Regions from separate parts of the Alteromonas sp. DYW1 genome, predicted to be linked through region 1. Evidence: predicted binding sites of a transcription regulator. Region 1 holds the regulator's gene; each other region holds the start of a gene.

The links. The regulator MetJ, encoded in region 1, represses methionine synthesis genes. The targets are predictions, from matches to a motif close to TAGACGTCTAGACGTCTA.
Region 2: the regulator MetJ is predicted to act here: its motif matches at 3,380-3,397, upstream of metK (methionine adenosyltransferase).
Region 3: the regulator MetJ is predicted to act here: its motif matches at 3,304-3,321, upstream of thrA (bifunctional aspartate kinase/homoserine dehydrogenase I).
Region 4: the regulator MetJ is predicted to act here: its motif matches at 2,072-2,089, upstream of serA (phosphoglycerate dehydrogenase).

What each region holds. Positions count from the first base shown of each region.
Region 1 covers NZ_CM186038.1:3,328,719-3,334,012, reverse strand. Annotated here, with positions in the region: gene metF (methylenetetrahydrofolate reductase) at 39-923, opposite strand; gene metJ (met regulon transcriptional regulator MetJ) at 1,095-1,433, shown strand; gene AC121Z_RS15130 (serine hydrolase domain-containing protein) at 1,476-2,693, opposite strand; gene AC121Z_RS15125 (MipA/OmpV family protein) at 2,945-3,835, shown strand; gene AC121Z_RS15120 (DUF3019 domain-containing protein) at 3,849-4,247, shown strand; gene AC121Z_RS15115 (response regulator) at 4,222-4,968, shown strand; gene AC121Z_RS15110 (HAMP domain-containing sensor histidine kinase) at 4,968-5,294, shown strand, end outside.
Region 2 covers NZ_CM186038.1:2,921,907-2,927,200, forward strand. Annotated here, with positions in the region: gene AC121Z_RS13115 (phosphoglycerate kinase) at 1-98, opposite strand, end outside; gene epd (erythrose-4-phosphate dehydrogenase) at 112-1,158, opposite strand; gene tkt (transketolase) at 1,180-3,186, opposite strand; gene metK (methionine adenosyltransferase) at 3,485-4,642, shown strand; gene AC121Z_RS13135 (hypothetical protein) at 4,724-5,134, opposite strand; gene AC121Z_RS13140 (hypothetical protein) at 5,218-5,294, opposite strand, start outside.
Region 3 covers NZ_CM186038.1:751,308-756,601, forward strand. Annotated here, with positions in the region: gene lacZ (beta-galactosidase, LacZ type) at 1-2,778, opposite strand, end outside; gene thrA (bifunctional aspartate kinase/homoserine dehydrogenase I) at 3,486-5,294, shown strand, end outside.
Region 4 covers NZ_CM186038.1:833,356-838,649, forward strand. Annotated here, with positions in the region: gene AC121Z_RS03790 (DUF481 domain-containing protein) at 1-685, shown strand, start outside; gene serA (phosphoglycerate dehydrogenase) at 812-2,041, opposite strand; gene rpiA (ribose-5-phosphate isomerase RpiA) at 2,142-2,798, opposite strand; gene AC121Z_RS03805 (5-formyltetrahydrofolate cyclo-ligase) at 2,895-3,488, opposite strand; gene AC121Z_RS03810 (nucleoside hydrolase) at 3,489-4,430, opposite strand; gene AC121Z_RS03815 (ribokinase) at 4,452-5,294, opposite strand, start outside.

The DNA.
Region 1 (5,294 bases):
TAGTTTTCGCCAAGCGAAAATAATTAAATGTTCAGTGGCTATTCTTGTCTAAGTCCAAGCATATGGCAAATCGCAAAACTCAATTCACTGCGGTTAAGGGTGTAGAAATGAAAATGCTTTACCCCTTCTTTCGCTAGCACCTTTACCATATCCATCGCAATGTTTGCGCCAAGCAAGTTACGCGTAGTTTGATCCGCTTCATCTAAGCCATCAAAATGTTTATGCAGCCAGGCGGGAACATGAACATTGGTCATCGCTGCAAAGCGCAAAAGGGTTTGATAATTGGTGACGGGCAAAATCCCGGGGACAATATCTAAATCGATCCCCGTTGCGGCAGCGCGGTCACGAAAGCGCAAAAACACCTCGGTATCAAAAAAGAATTGGGTAATGGCTTCGCTTGCACCCGCCTCGTTCTTGCGCTTGAGATTTAATAAGTCAAATTGTGCGTTAGGCGCTTCTGGGTGCTTTTCTGGGTAGGCGGCAACCGAAATATCAAAATTTGCCACTTCTTTCAGAAGCTTGACTAAATCTGACGCGTATAAAGCCGGCTTCCCGCCACCCGGTGGCAGGTCACCGCGTAACGCAACAATGCGTCGAATACCATTGTTCCAATAATCCTGCGCAATACTTTTTAACTCATCTTCACTGGCATCAATACAGGTCAAATGGGGCACTGCAGGCACGCCCGTTTGATGTTGAATTTGTTTGACAATATCGTGGGTCCGGTCACGTTCGCCACTGTTTGCACCATAAGTAACCGACATATAGGCTGGCTTTAGCGGTGTTAGCCGCTCAATTGATTTCCAAAGTGTTTTTTCCATTTGCTCGGTCTTAGGAGGAAAAAATTCAAATGAAACGGCAATGTCATTCAGTTCGGAGAGCGACTGATTGAGTGCATCAATACCTTGTGCGTATGAGACCATAATAGAAAATAACTTTGCAAATAGACGTTTAGACGTCTAAATTAATGGTAATGATAGGGGGAGTCAAGCATTCTTATGTGCTTTATAGCGAATAAGTTATGGTTAATTGACCTTTACGAAATTGCGGTTAGAATTTCCCCGCTAAAACAATAATGAATAAAAGGCTAGCCAATGGCAGAGTGGAATGGCAAATACATTCATCCGTATGCAGAACACGGAAAGAAGAGCGAGCAAGTAAAAAAGGTCACCGTTTCAATACCCATTAACGTATTGAAAGTGTTAACCGATGAGCGCACGCGGCGCCAGATCAATAATCTACGCCACGCGACCAACTCGGAATTGCTGTGCGAAGCCTTTTTGCACGCATTCACCGGCCAGCCGCTACCGAATGATGATGATTTGCGGAAAGACAATCCTCATCGCATTCCTTCTGAAGCCCGTGAAATCATGCGTTCAATGGGTATGGATCCTGATGATATTGATGCCTTGGAAGACAGTGCTGAGGAATAAATGTGGGTTAGCCAGAGACTAACCCACTACTGCCGCTGCTAATTATTTTGCTAAATAATAGGTAATGATTTGGTTCACCACTGAAGCTGCAGCTTCCTCGCAAATATCGCCTCCGCAGTTGACCATTAATGCAATCGTGATGTTTTTTTCGGGCCACAAAACGTTATGTGTTAACCAACCAAACTGGTCGCCACCATGGTGAAATAGTGTGGTATCGCCAGCGGTTTCCTTGAACATACCTAGCCCATAAGCTATGTCACTGTTGGGTAAATAGCCGCCTATGCCATTTAATGTGATCAGGCTTTGCTCATGAGTCATTGCTGACAACAAAGACTTGCCGGGCAGAAAATTGGCATTTTGTAGCGCATATTGCCATTTTGCGAGGTCATCCACGGTGCTAGCTACTGGAGCGTCAGAAACGCCTAAACGGTACAAGTGTGGGCGTAAGTTACCAATCGTTGGCTGCACGGCCAAGTCAAACTCCATGAGGTCACGATAGCCGCTGACAATATCGTCCTGAGTCGTCTCGAGTCCAAGATAGCGAGTTGCATCCATTCCAAGAGGCGCCAGTATCCGTGCGTTGAGTGCATGACTGCTATGTTTTTCGAGTACCGCTGATATCACCATGCCAACCAGTACGTATCCGGTGTTACTGTATTTGAATTGACTTCCTGGGTAGAAATCAGGTTCACGGTCCAAAATGAATGGGAGTAAATCTTCATCTAACCAGATATCGTCAGGGGTAGCTAAAAATGTCGACAGAAACAATGGATGATTCAAGTAGTCGCGCACACCGGCGGTATGATTTAATAGCTGGCGTAACGTGATAATGTCGCTGTACGCCAGATGTTCAGTAATGGTATCGCCCAAATAATGCTTGATGGGGCTATCAAGGTCGAGCCAGCCCTCGTCAACCAGTAAGGTAACTAATGCAGCAACCAGAGTTTTGCCGACACTGCCAATCGGCATTCTCGCATCTAGCGGCATGGGTTCCAGGGTCTCTGTATCAGTTACACCAGCACTTACCCAATGTCTATCAGTAGCAGTATCAACCAGTAGCACCATGCCAGGGACGTTATCTGAAATTGCCGCGTCTAGCAGTGCTTGGTAGTCGAGATCTTGTGCGACAGGCTCTGGTAATGGCTTAGGCTCAGGTTGACTGGTGATAGGGTGAGACGAGGATCCACCGCAGCCGGTTAACATTGAGGCAACCAGCAGACCAACAGTGCAGGTAGATTTCAGTTGAGTAAAAAATTTCATTGTGATTCCTTCGGTTAGATAATTTACCGGTACAGGATATCGTCACGAATCACTCGTGGTTGTATGCGAATGTATCAACGGTACACGTGACTTCCCCTTGGTAACCCGAGTAGTCATAAGTCTTTGTGGGCGGGCGAACAAAAAAGTACTGTCGCTTGATACAAATCGATACAATATGAGGAAACTTGGTACGCAAAATAGCCAACAACTTCCCTACGATTAATGCCTCGAAAAACAACTTGGATAGTTTTATGACCATTTCTAAATTAGTGACAACCGTTGTGGTGCTTCTTGTCGTAGGGGCTAGTAGTTTGTCGCCAGCAGCGTTCGCCGATGACGAAGATTTTTCATTTTATGCGGCTGTTAGCATTGTGGCTGGCGCACAGGAACGTATTCACATCGACCCTGATTTGAGCAGCACGCAATATATGGATGAATTTTGGGGCATTAACTTGGATCTAAGGGCTCAGTACCATGGCTTTTTTATTGAGTTACCCGGCAACAGTCAGGAGACCGAAGATGGTCAATATGCAGGCCCAGCCATTGGCTATAATTTTTATAACTCACGCCATTGGGCTTGGGATGTCTACTTCGCCAACACTGCACAGGAAGTGGAATATCGTCTAAGCGGACCGTTACAGGCATACCATATCAAGCGCGAGAGCGATGAGCGAGTAGGTTTAAGGTTCAGTGGCTATTTTGACCAAATGTTGACTCAGTTAACGCTAATGCCACACAGTTTTAGCGATGGTATTGGTGGACTTGAAGCCACAGCATCAGCACGTTATGACTGGCAGATCCGTAATGTTAACGTGTATATAGCCGGCGGTGTGCGCTATCGCTCGAGTGAAGTCTGGACGCATTTTTATGGCCTAACAGAGGCGGACTCAGAGCAAATTTCTTTGGTCGCAGAAGGCTTCGAGCAGGCGCAACGTATCCGTGATTATTTTGTCCCTTACCAAGCGGGTAGCGGAATGGCATTGAGTGCACGGGTTGGTTTTGAGTATCCGCTCAATCAACGTTGGGTTGTTGGCGGTTTTGTGAATGTTGAACGCTTACCATCGGGTGCTGCAAACAGTCCATTCCGAGGCGGTGACAACGTTAACGTTACATCCTTATTCAGCCTTACCTACGTGTTTTAATGGAGTGCCAAGAATGACTTTATTAAAACAACTTTTACTGCTACTCAGCCTCCTATTTTGCGCCTACACCGAGGAGGTAATGGCACAGGACTCTGGCACGGTAGATCTGCAAATTAAGCCATCTCAATGTGTATCGTTGCGGCAGGGGCAAACCTGTTATGTAGAAGTGGAGTTAGTCTGGCAATCGAATGAGCTAGGCGATTATTGTTTGTATGTACAATCCCAGAAATCCCCTGTCCAATGTTGGACCGGTCGCTCTGCTGGGAACTCCACGTACGAAGCTGCAACAACCAATGATTTACTATTTGTGCTAACACCAGCAAATTCTCGCACCGTGCTGGCGCAAGCTGAATTAAAAACCGCTTGGGTTTACCAGAAGAAGCGCAATGCCGTATCGTGGCGTTTATTCTGAACTTGGAGAAACGATGACGACCTTATCACCCAGTATTCTTTTGGTTGAAGATGACGTTGAACTCGCGCAGTGGACAGCTGACTTTTTAACTAAAAAAGGCCTAAAAGTGCTACACACGGTGTCTGGCAAAGAGGCGATCACCCTAGTTCGGCAGCATATGCCAGAGCTCGTTATACTTGATGGGATGCTGCCTGATTTGGATGGTCTGGACGTGTGTAGAGAAGTACGAGCATTTTACAATGGGCCTATCTTGATGTTAACCGCGCGTGATGAGGAGATTGACGAAGTGATAGGTCTCGAAGTCGGTGCTGATGACTATGTGATAAAGCCAGTAAGAGCGCGAGCACTGCTTGCCAGGATCCGAGGGCTGTTGCGGCGGCATGAAGTTAACAGCGAGGTGTTAGTGACAGAGCCTAGTCGCTTGTCTGTTGCAGGTTTAGTGATTGACAGAAATACGCGCAGAGTCACTCGTGGTGACACGGATTTAGCAATCACCAGCCATGAATTTGATGTCATATGGCACTTGGCGTCTCATGCAGGAGAGATTATTAGCAGAGAAACACTCGTGAAGATCTTGCGAGGTTTTGATTACGACGGATTTGATCGCTCAATTGATTTACGAATTTCGCGTCTGCGCAAGAAACTTGGTGATGATGGTGTTGAGCCAACCATTATAAAAACGGTTTGGGGTAAGGGTTATATGATGGCAAAGCTGAATTAATGCGGCGTATATCACTTTCACTGGTTGGACCGGTTGTGCTCGCATTTATTGGATTAGGCTGGATGTTTGATACCATTTATCAGCACTATTGGGGACCGTCATCTGTTGCCACTCCATCTGAATCGCAGCAGCTTTTTACAGCGCTGGCAAGCACATTAGATAAAGCCCGTTCACCGACTGAATGGTTAGCGCATTGGCCTAGTGGAAGCCAGTTCAAAGTCCGACTCGTGTCACTGCAAGACATAGCACTACCTGTAGAGCTAACGAGCAAACTAGAGGAGGGGGAGGTGTTGGAGTTGGAAACCGCCAGTGGACGCAATGCAATG
Region 2 (5,294 bases), 410 kb from region 1:
CGAATCCGAGCATCAGAAGTCACCACACCATCTTTAACCGGCACATTCAAATCTTGTCTTATCAAGACGCGTTTTTGCGCAAGAGCAAAATCGTCCATGGTTTTAATGTTACTAGTGGCTTGACTCACAATGAAGCTCCTCAATTTGGGTTTGAGTTTTATGCATGACAAGCGCGGTATCCAACATACGGTTGGCAAATCCCCACTCATTGTCACACCAGACTAAGGTTTTGATTAAATGTTTATGGCTCACTCGCGTTTGCGTGCCATCAACAATGCACGAGTGCGGATCATGATTGAAATCACACGAAACCAAAGGTTCTTCGGTATAACTTAAAATCGTTTCGAGATCGCCGCGGCATGCATGCTTAATGACCTGATTGACACGTTCAATGTTCACGTTTTCATGCACGGTAACGCTTAAGTCCATCGCGGTTACATTGATCGTGGGCACACGTACTGCGATGGCTTCAAACTTACCAGCGAAAGCAGGCAATATGCGTTCAATCCCGGCCGCTAACCGCGTATCAACCGGTATTATCGATTGGCTCGCTGCACGTGTACGGCGTAAATCAGGGTGATAGGCGTCAATCACTTGCTGATCATGCATAGAAGAGTGAATGGTAGTAATCGTGCCACTTTCGACGCCAAAGGCTGCGTCTAAGGTTTGAATAACCGGCACAATACAATTGGTGGTGCAACTTCCATTCGATACTAATCGATGTTCACGCTTTAGCTCATGATGATTGATACCATAAATAATCGTAGCATCCAGATCGGGTGTTCCGGGCTGTGACAATAAGACTTGTTTAGCCCCTGCTTGCAAATGCAAATCTAGCTGTTCGCGCGAATTAAACTCGCCGGAGCATTCCAAAACAATATCAATATTCAATTCATCCCAAGGCAGCTGACTTGGATCAGCCTGATGAAATAGGCGGATGCGCTGTTCATTGACTAACAAATCGCCATTGTCGCGTCTGACCGGGTAGTGAAAACGCCCGTGCGATGTATCGTATTTGAGTAAATGTGCAATACCCTCAGGTGCAGCGAGTTCATTGATGGCAACAACCTCAATTTCACGCGTTCGGCCGGACTCATACAACGCACGCAGGACATTCCGCCCAATCCGACCAAACCCATTGATGGCAATACGTAGCACCTGAGGGACCTCGCTGCTCACTTACGCGTCAAGCGCCAATGCTGCAGCAACCACTGCGTCTACAGTAATATTAAAGTGCTTGAATAGGTCACCCGCCGGCGCTGATTCACCAAATGTATCCATGCCGATAATCGCCCCATTCAGGCCTACATATTTATACCAGCTGTCTTTACTCAACGCTTCAACCGCGACGCGTTGACTTACCTGTGGCGGTAACACGCTATCACGATAAGCTTTATCTTGCTGATCAAACACATCAGTGGAAGGCATAGAAACCACGCGAACCGCTTTACCTTGCTGGCTTAATTGCTCAGCGGCATCTACCGCCAACTGAACCTCCGAACCTGTAGCAAGCAAAATAATATCCGGCGTTTGCGCGCTATCTTTCAATACATAGCCACCACGACTGATATTATTGACTTGCTCAGGCGTGCGCGCTTGCTGCGGCATTCCTTGGCGGCTGAAAATTAACGTTGTAGGCCCATCCGTGCGTTCAATTGCGGCTTTCCAAGCGACTGCTGACTCCACTTGATCACATGGACGCCAGTTATCTAGATTCGGGGTTGAACGTAACGCAACCAATTGCTCCACAGGCTGGTGAGTTGGACCGTCTTCGCCCAAACCAATAGAATCATGGGTGTAAACGAAAATCGCGGGTTGCTTCATGATCGCTGCCATGCGCACTGCATTCCGTGCGTATTCCATAAACATCAAAAAAGTTGCGCCATAAGGCTTAAAGCCGCCGTGTAACGCGAGACCGTTCATGATAGCCGACATGGCAAACTCACGCACACCATAGTATATATAATTGCCGGATGCATCGTCCGCGGTTAACGGTTGACTGCCCTGCCAAATCGTCAGATTTGAACCGGCAAGATCGGCAGACCCACCCATGAGTTCTGGTAATAATGGACCAAATGCATTTAAGCAATTCTGCGACGATTTACGGGTAGCATCATTCGCTGGATTGGCCTGTAGTTGATTGATATACGCCGTTGACTTTTCAGCCCAGTCAGCCGGTAATTGACCGACTTGACGACGCGCGAATTCATCAGCAAGAGCAGGGTGCGCCTTGGCATAAGCATCAAATAATGCGTTCCATTCCGCCTCAGCAACCTGACCTTTTTCAAGCGCACTCCAGCCAGCATAGATTGCTTCTGGTATTTCAAATGGCGCAAATGGCCAACCTAATGCCTCGCGGGTTAGCGCAATTTCATCATCGCCGAGCGGCGCACCATGACAGGATTCTGTACCTTGCTTATTCGGCGAGCCAAAACCGATAACTGTTTTACAACAGATCAATGTGGGTTGTTGCGGATTGGCCTGCGCCGCAGCAATAGCATCAGCGATTTGCGCAGGGTCATGACCGTCAACACCAGCGATCACCTGCCAACCATATGACTTGAAGCGCGCTGGAGTATCGTCGGTAAACCAGCCCTCAACTTCACCATCAATTGAAATACCATTGTCATCCCAAAATGCAATGAGTTTACCCAAGCCCAGCGTGCCAGCTAATGAACAGGCTTCATGTGAAATGCCTTCCATCAAGCAACCATCACCCAAAAACGCGTAAGTGTAATGGTCAACAATGTCATATCCAGGTTGATTAAACTGCGCCGCTAGCGCTTTTTCGGCAATCGCCATCCCTACCGCATTGGTTATCCCTTGCCCAAGCGGGCCGGTCGTGGTTTCTACACCAGGGGCATAACCATATTCGGGGTGACCAGGCGTTTTACTGTGGAGTTGACGAAACGCTTTTAAATCATCAATCGAGACATCGTAGCCGGTTAGGTGCAGAAGCGAATACAGCAACATAGAACCGTGACCGTTCGACAGCACAAAGCGATCACGATTAGCCCAATCTGGATTCGCTGGATTATGTGATAACACATCACCCCACAGCACTTGTGCTATATCGGCCATGCCCATGGGCGCGCCTGGATGGCCTGATTTTGCCTTTTGCACGGCATCCATGCTGAGCGCTCGAATTGCATTTGCGAGTTCACGACGAGAGGGTGTATTAGACATGTCATCTCCTGATTGATCTTTTTCCAGCGCTAGGGCGTTCTGGATTGCTTGCACTGTCACCGTTTGAGGTCGGCTATTCTCACTCAGAGAGGACCTTAGTTCAACGGCTTTCGCATTGAAATTTAGCCTCGTTAAGAGGTGAAGGCCGCGGCAGGTGCCAGATTGCTTGAAAGTGTCAAGCTAAGTTAACAAATAGACTTTTAGACGTCTAGAAGTAAAGACTGGTAATTTACAATAGAGACGTTAGACTATACCCATTAAACCCATTGACTGAATGTCTGTGTTAGAGGGAGCCGCAATGGCAAAACATTTATTTACGTCGGAATCTGTCTCAGAGGGACATCCGGATAAAATCGCTGATCAAATTTCTGATGCAGTGCTCGATGCAATATTACAACAAGACCCCCACGCCCGCGTGGCCTGCGAAAGCTTTGTGAAAACTGGCATGGTATTAGTCGGCGGTGAGGTTACCACCTCGGCTTGGGTTGATATTGAAGAACTCACGCGTGAGACCGTACGCAACATTGGTTATACCCATTCAGACATGGGTTTTGATGCCGATTCTTGCGCAGTGTTAAACGCGATCGGTAAACAGTCTCCCGATATCAATCAAGGTGTAGATCGCGCCCGTCCAGAGGATCAAGGTGCGGGTGATCAAGGTTTAATGTTCGGTTATGCGAGCGACGAGACTGACGTTTTAATGCCTGCGCCAATCACTTACTCGCATCGCTTAGTGCAACGTCAAGCGGCGATGCGAAAGTCCGGTGAATTACCATGGCTACGCCCGGATGCGAAATCACAAGTCACGTTTGTGTATGAAGATGATCGTCCGGTGGGGATTGATGCTGTTGTGCTGTCAACTCAGCACTGTGACTCTGTATCAACAGCCGACCTGCGTGAAGCGGTGATGGAACACATCATCAAGCCCGTACTACCAGAGCAATGGCTGAGCAAAGAAACTCAGTTTCATATTAACCCCACGGGACGCTTTGTGATCGGGGGGCCTATGGGAGACTGCGGCTTAACTGGTCGTAAGATCATCGTTGATACCTATGGTGGTATGGCTCGCCACGGCGGTGGTGCGTTCTCGGGTAAAGATCCGTCGAAGGTCGATCGCAGTGCAGCCTATGCAGGTCGCTATGTAGCTAAGAATATTGTTGCTGCTGGTTTAGCGAAACGTTGTGAAATACAAGTGTCATATGCGATCGGAGTTGCCGAGCCAACGTCAATTAATATCGATACCTTTGGGACCGGCGTTATTGCCGACCAGGCATTAACCCAATTAGTGCGCGAGCACTTCGATTTGCGCCCGTATGGACTAATCAAAATGCTTGACCTCGAGCGCCCTATCTATCAACCAACAGCGGCGTATGGGCACTTTGGGCGAAACGAGTTCCCATGGGAGAAAACCGATAAAGCTGACGCCTTGAAAGCAGCAGCTCAGCGGTTGGCTTAAAAATAGTCAACTCTGTTTTTACCTACATTCAGATAAACAATAAAAAGCGCTCTAAAATTGAGCGCTTTATTGATCTCTGAATTAAAACTGATCGAAAGGATAATCCTTAGGAATACCACAACGGTGAATATTCTTTGCATGATTCGGCAGGGGCGGTTCTTGATAAAATGCCTTGTCAGGTTCATCTAAATAAACATCGACACCCTGACTAACCATGCGCTGATACATCCATTGTTCAAATAGCCACCCAGCGAATACACACACCGGAAAAATAGCGACATAATGCAGCGGCTCCCAATCGCGGAGAATTAAAACGATGCCTGCCAAACTGACAGTAAACACGAGTGGAGCAATCATCAAGCGAAGACAGTAACCAACCTGACCATAGGTTCGAAACATGTATAGCCGCCCTACTTGTAATACATTACGTTGATAACGTACCCCTCGATGCTTGAGGCGTTTAACGCGATCGACCATTTGCTCGGCTAGCATAACTCTACCTCTGCTGACTTACAGCGCGATAAATACTATGCTAGCGCAAACGTTGCATTTTAACACCTGTACTTTTGAGTTGCTTATTGCGCTGAAGGTTTAGCGTGATGCAGACCGAGCTTAACGGCATATTTTTTGGTGATGATATTAGCTGCAATAC
Region 3 (5,294 bases), 1.3 Mb from region 1:
ACCATTTTCCTGTGGCCGCACATAATCATACTTGAGCTCATCGACGCTGCTTTGATAACGCCCAATGAGCGCTGAAGTGTTGCGGTCCACGTAATTTTCATGTGGCCCTCGGCCAAACCAGTCTACGGTTGCAAACTCGGAGGCAAGCTCAAAGCGATGGCCAATACGCGGTAGTTCCGGAAAGAATCGGTGCGGAGCCGCATAAAACCAAACATTAATATCCACACTACCATCAGTTTGAAAAACATAGGTTGTCTGATAGCGACTTTCAACATCGGGCAGGGTGTGTTCAGTAAACACTTTGAGTGTACCACTCGAGGAATCATCTATGCTCAATTGGCGAAGTTCAGCGTTTTTGCCCGCAAATTGCCACACTTTTGCTTTGTTTGGGAGATCTTCGCCAAAGTCATTATCGGTTGGAGCTCGCCAGAAGTGAGGCATAATCGGTGACTTTAATAATGCGTGATTAGTGACACTCACTTGTTCAATCCAGCCGCTGGTTTTGTTCAGCCGATATACGGTTCCGTTAGCGGCTTGAATGCTCAAGTTTGTTTCATCATCTACAAGGCTTAGCTGCGCGGAAGTTGTTGGGTTTGACGGCGTTTTCGCCGCCATGAAAGGCATAGGGAACTGTGCTTGTGCGACAATATGGCCAGCAGGAAGCAGGGGCGTTGCGGTTTTTAAGGTAAATGTGAGACTAAGAAAATCCCTTTCACCGGTCAAAATAGCGGGTAATGAAAGCGTGTAAGATTTGTTGGTTTGTGGCTTAATGCCCGTCAAATCTAAGGTGCCTGAAACGATGGGGTGACCATTCCGTTCATAGCGCCAAGTCGCTTCAATATTATCCAAATTTTGGAAAAAATTTTCATTAAAAATCTCAATGTGGCCACTATTTAGGTTTGCTGCACTGACCTGAATGGGTTGATAGACATGTTTAACTTCATGTGCATGGGGGTGCAGCGAACGGTCGGCAGCGAGTAAACCATTGGCTGAAAAATTACCGTCATGGTAGGCTCCTTCGGGCTCAAAATCGCCGCCGTAGCCATAAAATGCGGTACCATCTTGAGCGTGTGTGAGAATGGTTTGGTCGACCCAGTCCCAGATAAAACCACCTTGTAATAACGGATACTTGCGGATCAGTTCCCAATAATCATTAAGGTTGCCCACCGAGTTTCCCATTGCATGTTCATACTCGCATAAAATCATGGGTCGGGTTTCGCCCATTAACGCGTAGTGCTCCATTAATTCGACGCTGGCGTACATCTGTGCATACATGTCGGTGTGAGCCCTAAGCTGTGCTTGCTCGGCCATAATGGGTAAGGATGAACGTTCCTTTAACCAGTGATAAAGAATTTCAGTGTTTGCGCCGTCACCGGATTCATTGCCGAGTGACCAAATTACAACTGACGCATGGTTCTTACTGCGCTCGTACATGCTACGTACTCGGTCAATGTATGCCTCTTGCCAATTCGGCAGGTTAACCATATGGGCGTCAGGATCATAAAAGTGGCCTTGATTGGCGGCTCCAATTCCATGGGACTCAATATTAGCCTCGTCGACCACATACAGACCAAATTCGTCAGCCAAGTCATACCAATACGGGTGATTCGGATAGTGAGAGTTCCGCACTGCATTAATATTGAGTTGCTTCATCAGCGCGATGTCCCGGCGCATTGATTCGGCTGTAATAACGTGACCAGTTTGAGGATCATGTTCGTGGCGGTTAACGCCCTTAAATAGCACGGGTTGGCCATTGATCAATATATTCCCGTTCCGTAATTCGCTAGTACGAAAGCCTATGCGTTGCCAAGTATGTTGTATCGCTTGTTGATTGGCATCCAGCAAAACCGTTTTGAGGTTATATAAGTTCGGCGCTTCGGCACTCCAACGGGCAACGTTATTGATTTGGGTTTGGGCGCGAACCGCAGCCGTTTGGTGTGACCATTGGATTGCCGCGGTATGTTGCCAAACAGCCTTTTCACTACTATCGGTAAGGGTATATTGCACCGCAACCGCTGCGGGCTTTTTTGTGTGGGCTTGCAGCGTAGTAGCAATGCTAAGGAGGCCGTCTTGATAATTATTGGTCAAGGTTGCATCCACTTGAATATCTTGCAGCCGTGTTTGTGGGGTTGCGTACAGGTAAACTTCCCGCTCAATACCGCTTAAGCGCCACATGTCCTGTAGCTCTAGAAACGTTCCATCGGACCATTTGATCACTTTCAATGCAAGCGTGTTCTGACCGGCTTGCAAGGCGCTGGTGATATTAAATTCCGCCGCGGTTTTTGAATCCTCAGCGTAGCCTATATATTGGCCATTGACCCACAGATAAAATGCCGATTTTACTGCGCCCAAATGAATGAATACCTGTTGTTCTTGCCAGTCCGAGGGTAGCTCAAATTGTTTACGGTATAGTCCGGTAGGATTGTTGTCGCTAGGCAATTCGCCGGCGACCGGTGCCGCGCTGTGGGCCATGCGCATATTGATGTAATTAGGATAACCCACACCGTGCATTTCCCAATTCCCCGGGACGGGCATTGTTGTCCATTGGCTAGTATCGAAACCGGAACTGATAAAATCTAAATTATCAGCCTCCGGATGCGGAAGTAACTTGAAAGCCCAGTCACCATCCAACAATAGATAGTTGTCATACTCCCAAGGAAACGCAGTGTAGGTGTCAGGTTCCGTAGAGAAGACATGAAAATTTGCGCGCGCGGGCTCCTTATTGACAGCGACGATTTGTGGGTTTTGCCACTCGGCGGCAAACGAAGATGTTGACATGATTACGACTCCGCAGAACAACGCAATTCGTTGTAATTGAGATTGGATGAAAATCATTGGATTAATTTGTCTGTTTTATATGATTTATAAGGTAGGGGAGTTTGAGCGGGCTTGCAATGTGTTTTATCGCAAGCCAGGCGTAGAGCTGTGAGATTGCCTAGCAAGCGGCTGACGCGCAACCGGACATGTTGCATTGCAAACGGTGTGCGCCAGCACATTAACTTTTTGTTTGCAACAGTAGGTCCAATAACTTTCACATCGGTTGGAACCTCGGCTGAGGGGCTCGCATTAGGAACCGTAATCGGATAAGACTTAAAATACATTGGGATGCTAACCCGCGGGATATACCTTGAATTTTCGCGGGTGGTTTATCTATTTATGGGAACTTTATTGTGCCAACGTGCCGGAGAATGCAGCGTCTGCAATCCATTGTGTGTTGAACCTAAGGGTGACTTTGATACAGTAAGTAACAAGGCTCGGTGGCGGCACGTAAGTTTGCAAATGTAGTTATTTTGAAAAACAGTATTGACATCTAGACGTCTATACGTCACATTGCACCCATGAAAACAATTATTAGCACTACCGGCATGATGACAACCACCTTTTTAAGGGCGGACGTTGGCTAGTGCATATAGCTAATTCAACGAAAGCCCGCTTAAAACAAGCGGGTTTTTTTTTGCGGTGAGAACAGGTAAGGAGATTAGGCAATGAAGGTTATGAAGTTTGGTGGGTCATCTCTAGCGGATGCGCAACGCTACTTAAATGTAGTGGAAATTAGCCGTCAAGCTCATGTAACCGAAGGAGCCGCAGTAGTTCTGTCAGCACCCAAAGGGGTGACTAATGCTCTATCGTTACTGTGCGATGAAGCTGCTGAAAGTCGTGATTTTGGTGAACTATTTGCCAAGCTAGAAATGACCTTAAACAGTATTGCCACTGAGTTACATGCCGCCCAACCTAACTTTGACTTAGAGCAAGTGTCTGCCTTTATCAACGAACGTTTGTCGTCACTAGCGGCGCAGTTGGAAGGGGTAAGATTATTAGGTATGGCTCCGCCGGCAGTAACTGCCGGTATCCTAAGTATCGGCGAGTATGTCAGCGTGACTCTGTTTAGCTATCTGCTCAGCGCATCTGGTATTAAAAATCGTGTGATTGATCCTGTGCAATATGTGCTTGCTGAAGGTGACTATTTAGATAGTGTAGCTGATTTGCAGGCAAGTCGGGCGCGCTTTGCAGATGTGCCTACGGATGGCTCAGAATTATTGATCATGCCGGGGTTCGTTGCGGCTAATAGTTGTGGCGAGAAGGTTACTCTTGGCCGCAATGGTTCGGATTATTCCGCGGCTATCTTAGCGGCCTGCATCAATGCGCAATGTTGTGAAATTTGGACCGATGTTGACGGCGTATACAATGCTGACCCGAATCAAGTGGACGGTGCGGTATTGCTGGATAAATTGACTTATCAGGAAGCGATGGAATTGTCCTACTTCGGTGCCAAGGTATTGCACCCGAAGACGATTGGTCCGATTGCTCAGTTTCATATTCCTTGCTGGATAAAAAACACCCTTAATCCTTCGGCTTTAGGCACCTTGATCAGTGCTGAGCCCAGTACTAAATGGACCAGTGTGAAGGGGATTTCTCAGCTTGATGATATGGCCATGTTTAATGTTGCTGGGCCAGGTATGAAAGGGATGGTCGGTATGGCCAGTCGGGTGTTTGAGGTCTTAGCCCATGCGAATATTTCGATTTGTTTAATTACTCAATCTTCAAGTGAGTACAGCATTAGTTTCTGTATCCATGAAAAAGATGCAACCAAAGCCTTGGATGTGCTGGAAGACGCTTTTGCACTGGAGCTATCAAATCAACTGCTTGACCCGATTGAAGTGCGTAGGGGGCTTGCGATAGTTACACTTGTCGGTGATGGAATGCGTCACCAAAAAGGCTTAGCGGCGCGCTTTTTCGCTGCACTCGCACAAGCTCGAGTGAACAATGTTGCGATTGCTCAGGGCTCTTCCGAACGTTCTATTTCGACCGTCATTGAAGGTCGCAAGGGTAAAAAAGCTGTGAAGGTTATTCATCAAAACTTCTTTTCTAATTCACACACCATTGATGTATTTCTGATTGGGTGCGGCACAGTTGGCGGTGCATTGCTTGCCCAAATAGAGCGGCAGCAAGCGCAGCTGTTAGCGCGCAACGTACGCTTGACAGTTTATGGCATTGCCAATAGCCGAAAAATCTTACTTGATCCTTTAGGTATTGATCTCAACAATGGCTGGAAGGACCGCTTAGCAGGGGCTGAGCAAGCCTTCTCAGCGGCAACGATCAGTGATTTTGTGTCCGATAACGCGCTGGTAAACCCTGTCATTGTTGACTGTACGAGCAGTGATTCAGTCGCGGATATGTATTTAGGTCTTTTAGAAAGTGGATTTCACGTCGTGACGCCAAATAAGAAAGCCAATACAAAATCTCTCAAGTACTATCACCAACTGCACGATGTGGCCCAGTTGACGAGTCGCCAA
Region 4 (5,294 bases), 1.3 Mb from region 1:
AGCGGCTGAAGACTCTTCGTTTACCATGGATGGAGAGTTTGGCTTCATTTTCACCACGGGTAATACCGAAACAACTTCTGCCAGTGCAGGTCTGAATGCGAAGCAAGAGTTGGAAAAATGGAGCAACGAATATCTGCTCGAAGGCTTATACAAGCAAGATACAGTGACTAATGCATTAGGTGAAGAAGTTGAGCAGACCTCCGCACAAAAGTTTTTCGCGTCGGCACAAGGTAACTATAAATTAGAAAATCCAGATCATCGCATCTTTGCGTTTGCTTCTTATGAAGATGACCGGTTTAGCAACTTTAAATACCAAGCGACTGTCGCGGCCGGTTGGAACCAAAAAGTGTGGGAAGATGACACCAGTAGCTTTGATTATAGTGTCGGTCCGGGTTATTCATTTGCTGAGAGCCAAACCGGCGAAGATCTAGATAGTGTCATTTTACGTGGTGCGTTTAATTACACCTGGCTAATCTCAGAAACGTCTAAGTTTACGCAAACATTCAGTACTGAGATTGGTTCCGATAATACTAAGTCTCGCGCAGAATCTGCATTGACTGCAACCATCAGTGGTGCACTGTCAATGAAACTCTCGTTAAAGCTTGACCACAACAGTGACGTAGCAGACGGTGTTGATAATTTAGATACAGAAACTGCGGTTACCTTGGTGTACAGTTTCTTTTAAGATCATAGTGAAAGGTAGGGACTGATACTCAGTTGGTACCTAGGCAGATAATTCTATGTATAAAAAAGGAGAGCCTTTGCTCTCCTTTTTTTGTTGTACAAGACAGCCCGTCTTCGTCTAGGTATTCTAGTGCAATACGCGGGCTTTGATTGTACCTTCAATCTTTTCCATTTCCGCAAAGGCATCCATTGCACGGTCTGCCTCAACATCAATAACGACATAACCGATGCTATCGTTGGTTTGCAAATACTGGGCAAGAATATTAATCCCTTTGTCAGCAAACGCCTGGTTAATTTGGGTCAGGACTCCTGGGCGGTTGATATGAATATGCAATAGTCGCGAAGTATCGGTATGCGCTGGCAAAGACACTTCAGGGAAATTAACTGCCGAGAGTGTGGACCCATTGTCGCTGTACTTCGCCAGTTTACCCGCGACCTCAATACCAATGTTTTCTTGTGCTTCCTGGGTACTTCCACCGACATGCGGAGTAAGAATGACATTATCAAATTGGCGCAGAGGGGATTCAAACTCTTCATCATTGGACTTAGGTTCAACTGGGAAAACATCAATTGCGGCACCGCTGATGTGTTTACTTTGCAGAGCGTCCACTAATGCGTCGATGTCAATAATTGTGCCGCGGGCTGCATTGATTAGAATGGCCCCAGGCTTCATTTCCGCTAACTCTTTCTTACCAATCATGTTCATCGTTTGCGCGGTTTCTGGCACATGCAAGGTGACTACATCAGACGTATTTAATAGCTTCTTCAGACTTTTCACTTGGCTTGAGTTACCTAATACCAATTTATCTTCGATATCAAAAAACTGCACGCGCATCCCTAGATGTTCTGCAAGAATGCTTAGCTGTGTACCGATATGCCCATAGCCAATGATACCCAGTGTTTTGCCGCGCGCTTCAAATGACCCGACGGCACTCTTCAGCCACTCACCACGATGCGCTTTGGCGTTCTTTTCGGGAATGCCACGCAACAATAATATGATTTGCCCAAGCACCAATTCAGCCACTGAGCGGGTGTTTGAAAACGGTGCATTAAATACCGGAATACCCCGCGCTTGAGTCGCTACAAGGTCAACTTGATTGGTACCAATACAGAAGCAACCAACGGCCACTAATTTATTGGCAGCATCAATGACGCGCTGTGTGAGTTGGGTGCGCGAGCGGATCCCAATAAAATGCACATCTTTAATCTTCTCAATCAATTCTTCTTCAGGAAGCGAAGTTTTTAAACTTTCGATATTGTGATATCCGTTACTCTCAAGCGTTTCGATTGCACTAGGGTGCAAGCCCTCCAATAAGAGGATCTTGATTTTATCTTTAGGCAGCGAAACTTTACTCATGATGCATGGCTCTCGGATTGAAGGTTAATTAAGACATCTAGACGTCCAAAAGAGAATGGAAAATACCAGATGTCTCGGCAAATAAAAAGCACTAATTATGCTATTTCAGAGTTTCAACACCATTTTCGCCGCCGACCAAAACTAGGTCAGCGCCGCGCTGGGCAAACAGACCATTGGTCACGACGCCGACGATATTGTTCAGTTGGTACTCGAGTTCGCTAGGATTCAAAATAGTTAAATTGTGGACATCCAGGATCACGTTACCATTGTCGGTGATCACGTTCTGACGGTATACCGGATCACCACCAAGCTTCACGATTTCCCGCGCAACATACGAACGTGCCATAGGGATCACTTCAACCGGCAATGGAAACTTGCCGAGGATTGGTACCTGTTTAGTATCGTCGATAATACAAATAAACTGCTTGGCCACTGCAGCTACGATCTTCTCGCGAGTCAGTGCTGCCCCACCACCTTTGATCATGTGTTTGTGCTCAGTAATCTCGTCAGCGCCATCCACATATATCGCTAGGTCATCCACGCCATTGAGGTCAAAAACCTCAATGCCTAAGGCCTTTAGCCGAGCTGTGGATGCATCAGAGCTCGACACCGCCCCTTTTAGCTTATGCTTGATCGGTGCCAGTGCATCAATGAAATGATTCACGGTGGAGCCGGTACCGACGCCAATAATACTGTCTTCTTGCACATATGCGACGGCGGCAGTTGCCGCAGCACGTTTTTTATCGTCTTGTGTCATCGTGAACCCTGTTGGAATACATCTACTGTGGAGCACCTAAGTGTAGCTTAAGTTGGTCTTAAATCAGAGCAGGCTGGCGTTATTTTTCGTGCTTTTCTACGGTGCTATTGTTAACTGCACTGAAGGTGTCACGATATAATCAAGTGGAATGTCCCACGGCTCAACCGGCAAGGTCTCAGCCTGCTGGCAATCGTGGGCGATACCAATCAAGGTCGGTCGGTTATTTCTCTCTAGGTCAGCTAAGGTGCGGTCATAAAATCCGCCCCCCATGCCCAAACGATTGCCTTGATGATCAAATGCAACGAGGGGCAAAAGTAATACATCTAGCTGAGCTAGCGGGCGACAATGTGCAGCGTTAAACGTCGGTTCAGCAATGCCATACCGGTTGATACTCATTGGCGTGTTCACAGCATAATCATGAAATAGCAGATGCCCTGAACGGCGTGGATCTAATAGGGGTAATGTAGTGTTAATACCCTGTTGCCAGCATGCATGAATGGTTGGAGTCAGGTCTAACTCACCATCATTGGCAAGGTAAGCTGCAATGGTCCTGGCGGCTGAAAACGCCTTAATTTTGCTGAGTTGAGCCAGCAAACGTTGCCCCGCTTGCGCTTGATGGGACTCGGTTAAAGCGTTACGGGCCGCCCTGAAGTGGCGGCGTAACGCTGGTTTATCTACCTTGTTCAACAATTAGTTGGCGTACGTATCGATGAACAGCTGGGTCAGCCTGGCGTGATCAACACCCGTAGCCACTTTAATTTTCTTGGCTTCTAACCATAACGGGCTTGCTGTGGTGCCCACGGGCGCCACCGCTGTTTGCCCCCGATTTAATGGGTCGGTAGCGACGCGAATATGGCCCTCTGTTAGCTCAAATAAGCTTTCATCAATCAAGTATGCTAGTGGAAACGCATCGTGAAAGAAACACACGCGGTCGTCACGATTTTGTGAGTAGAAATCGATATAAAACTGCGCAGATTGCTGCACAAATCCTCCCAGTTTTCCATTCTTGCTCGCAAGTATATCGACGAAGCTAGGGTCAAAGGGAACATTGTTGGTCACATCCAGACCAAACATGGTGATATCCCAATCAGCACTAAAAACGATGTCCGCAGCATAGGCATCATTCCATATGTTCGCTTCGGCAACCGGAGTTACATTGCCTTTTACGAAGGCAGCACCACCCATGATTTTGACGCCTTTAACTAATTTTGGAAGTTCTGGATCGAGGCGTAATGCTAATGCCAAGTTACCCAAAGGACCAATCGCTACCAGCGTTACCTCGCCCGGGTTTGCGCGCACGGTATCAACAATGAATTGTGCTGAACTACGCGGGTCCAATGGCTTGTCGGACAGCGGGAACCCAATATTACCGAAGCCATCGTCACCGTGTACAAAGTGGGCATAGGTCGACTCTGGACCCACCCAAGGCATGCCGACGCCCTGCGTGACGGGAATATCCTGCCCGGCCAGCTCGCACAGTGTGACTGCATTGCGCGCGGCCATTGTCACAGGTACGTTACCGTAAACAGTTGTTAAGCCCAAAACGTCAATGTCGGGTGACTGAAACGCGAAAAAGATTGCCATTGCATCATCGATACCCGGGTCGGTATCTAAAATAATTTTTTCTGCCATGTGTGTGTCCAATAATTAGGTTTAGCTGTGCTTTGCTAGAAAGCGATTAACTTTATCAACATCTGGAATAGATTGCGCGGCACCTTCAACGGTGACTGCCAATGCTGAAGCGGCGCAACCGCGCATTAATGCTTGCTTAGGATCAGCATGATCGGTGTAAGCAGCAAGGAAATAACCGATAAAAGTATCGCCGGCGGCGGTGGTGTCGATGGCATCAACCACAAAGGCTGGAACTTCGATTTTTTGCCCTTTGCGCAGCATAACGACGCCTTGTTTGCCTAAGGTGATAATCACCTCTCCATGTTGCCAGTTTGCAGTGAAATACGCTTCAATGGCGGCCATATCCTGCGTGCCGGCAAACTCTGCGGCCTCAACCTCATTAACGATCAGCAGATCAATGCAGTCCAACGGAAGTGATTTGACTGACTCAGTCATAGGTGCCGGATTGAAAGCAACTTTAAGACCTTTATCTTTGGCTTGTTTGAGTGCATCTGCAATTGCCGATGTCTCGTTTTGCGTTAACACCCAATCAGTCGATTTAACGTTATCAAGTGCCGCCAACACGGTCTTACTATCAAGCTCTTGATTGGCGCCGCCAAATAGTACGATTGCATTTTCCCCACTGGGCGTGACTTGAATGATCGCGTGACCAGAAGGGGTGTCGGTACATTGTACGTGTTTGCAATCAATACCCTGCTTTATAAGGGTTTGCTTAATGTGCGCATCGTTATTGTTGATGCGTCCTACATGGCGCACTTCAGCACCTGCTTTGGCCAACGCAATCGACTGATTAGCACCTTTGCCACCGAGCAACTGTTGATAATGATGTGAAGCAATTGTTTCACCCGGTTGAACAAAATGTTC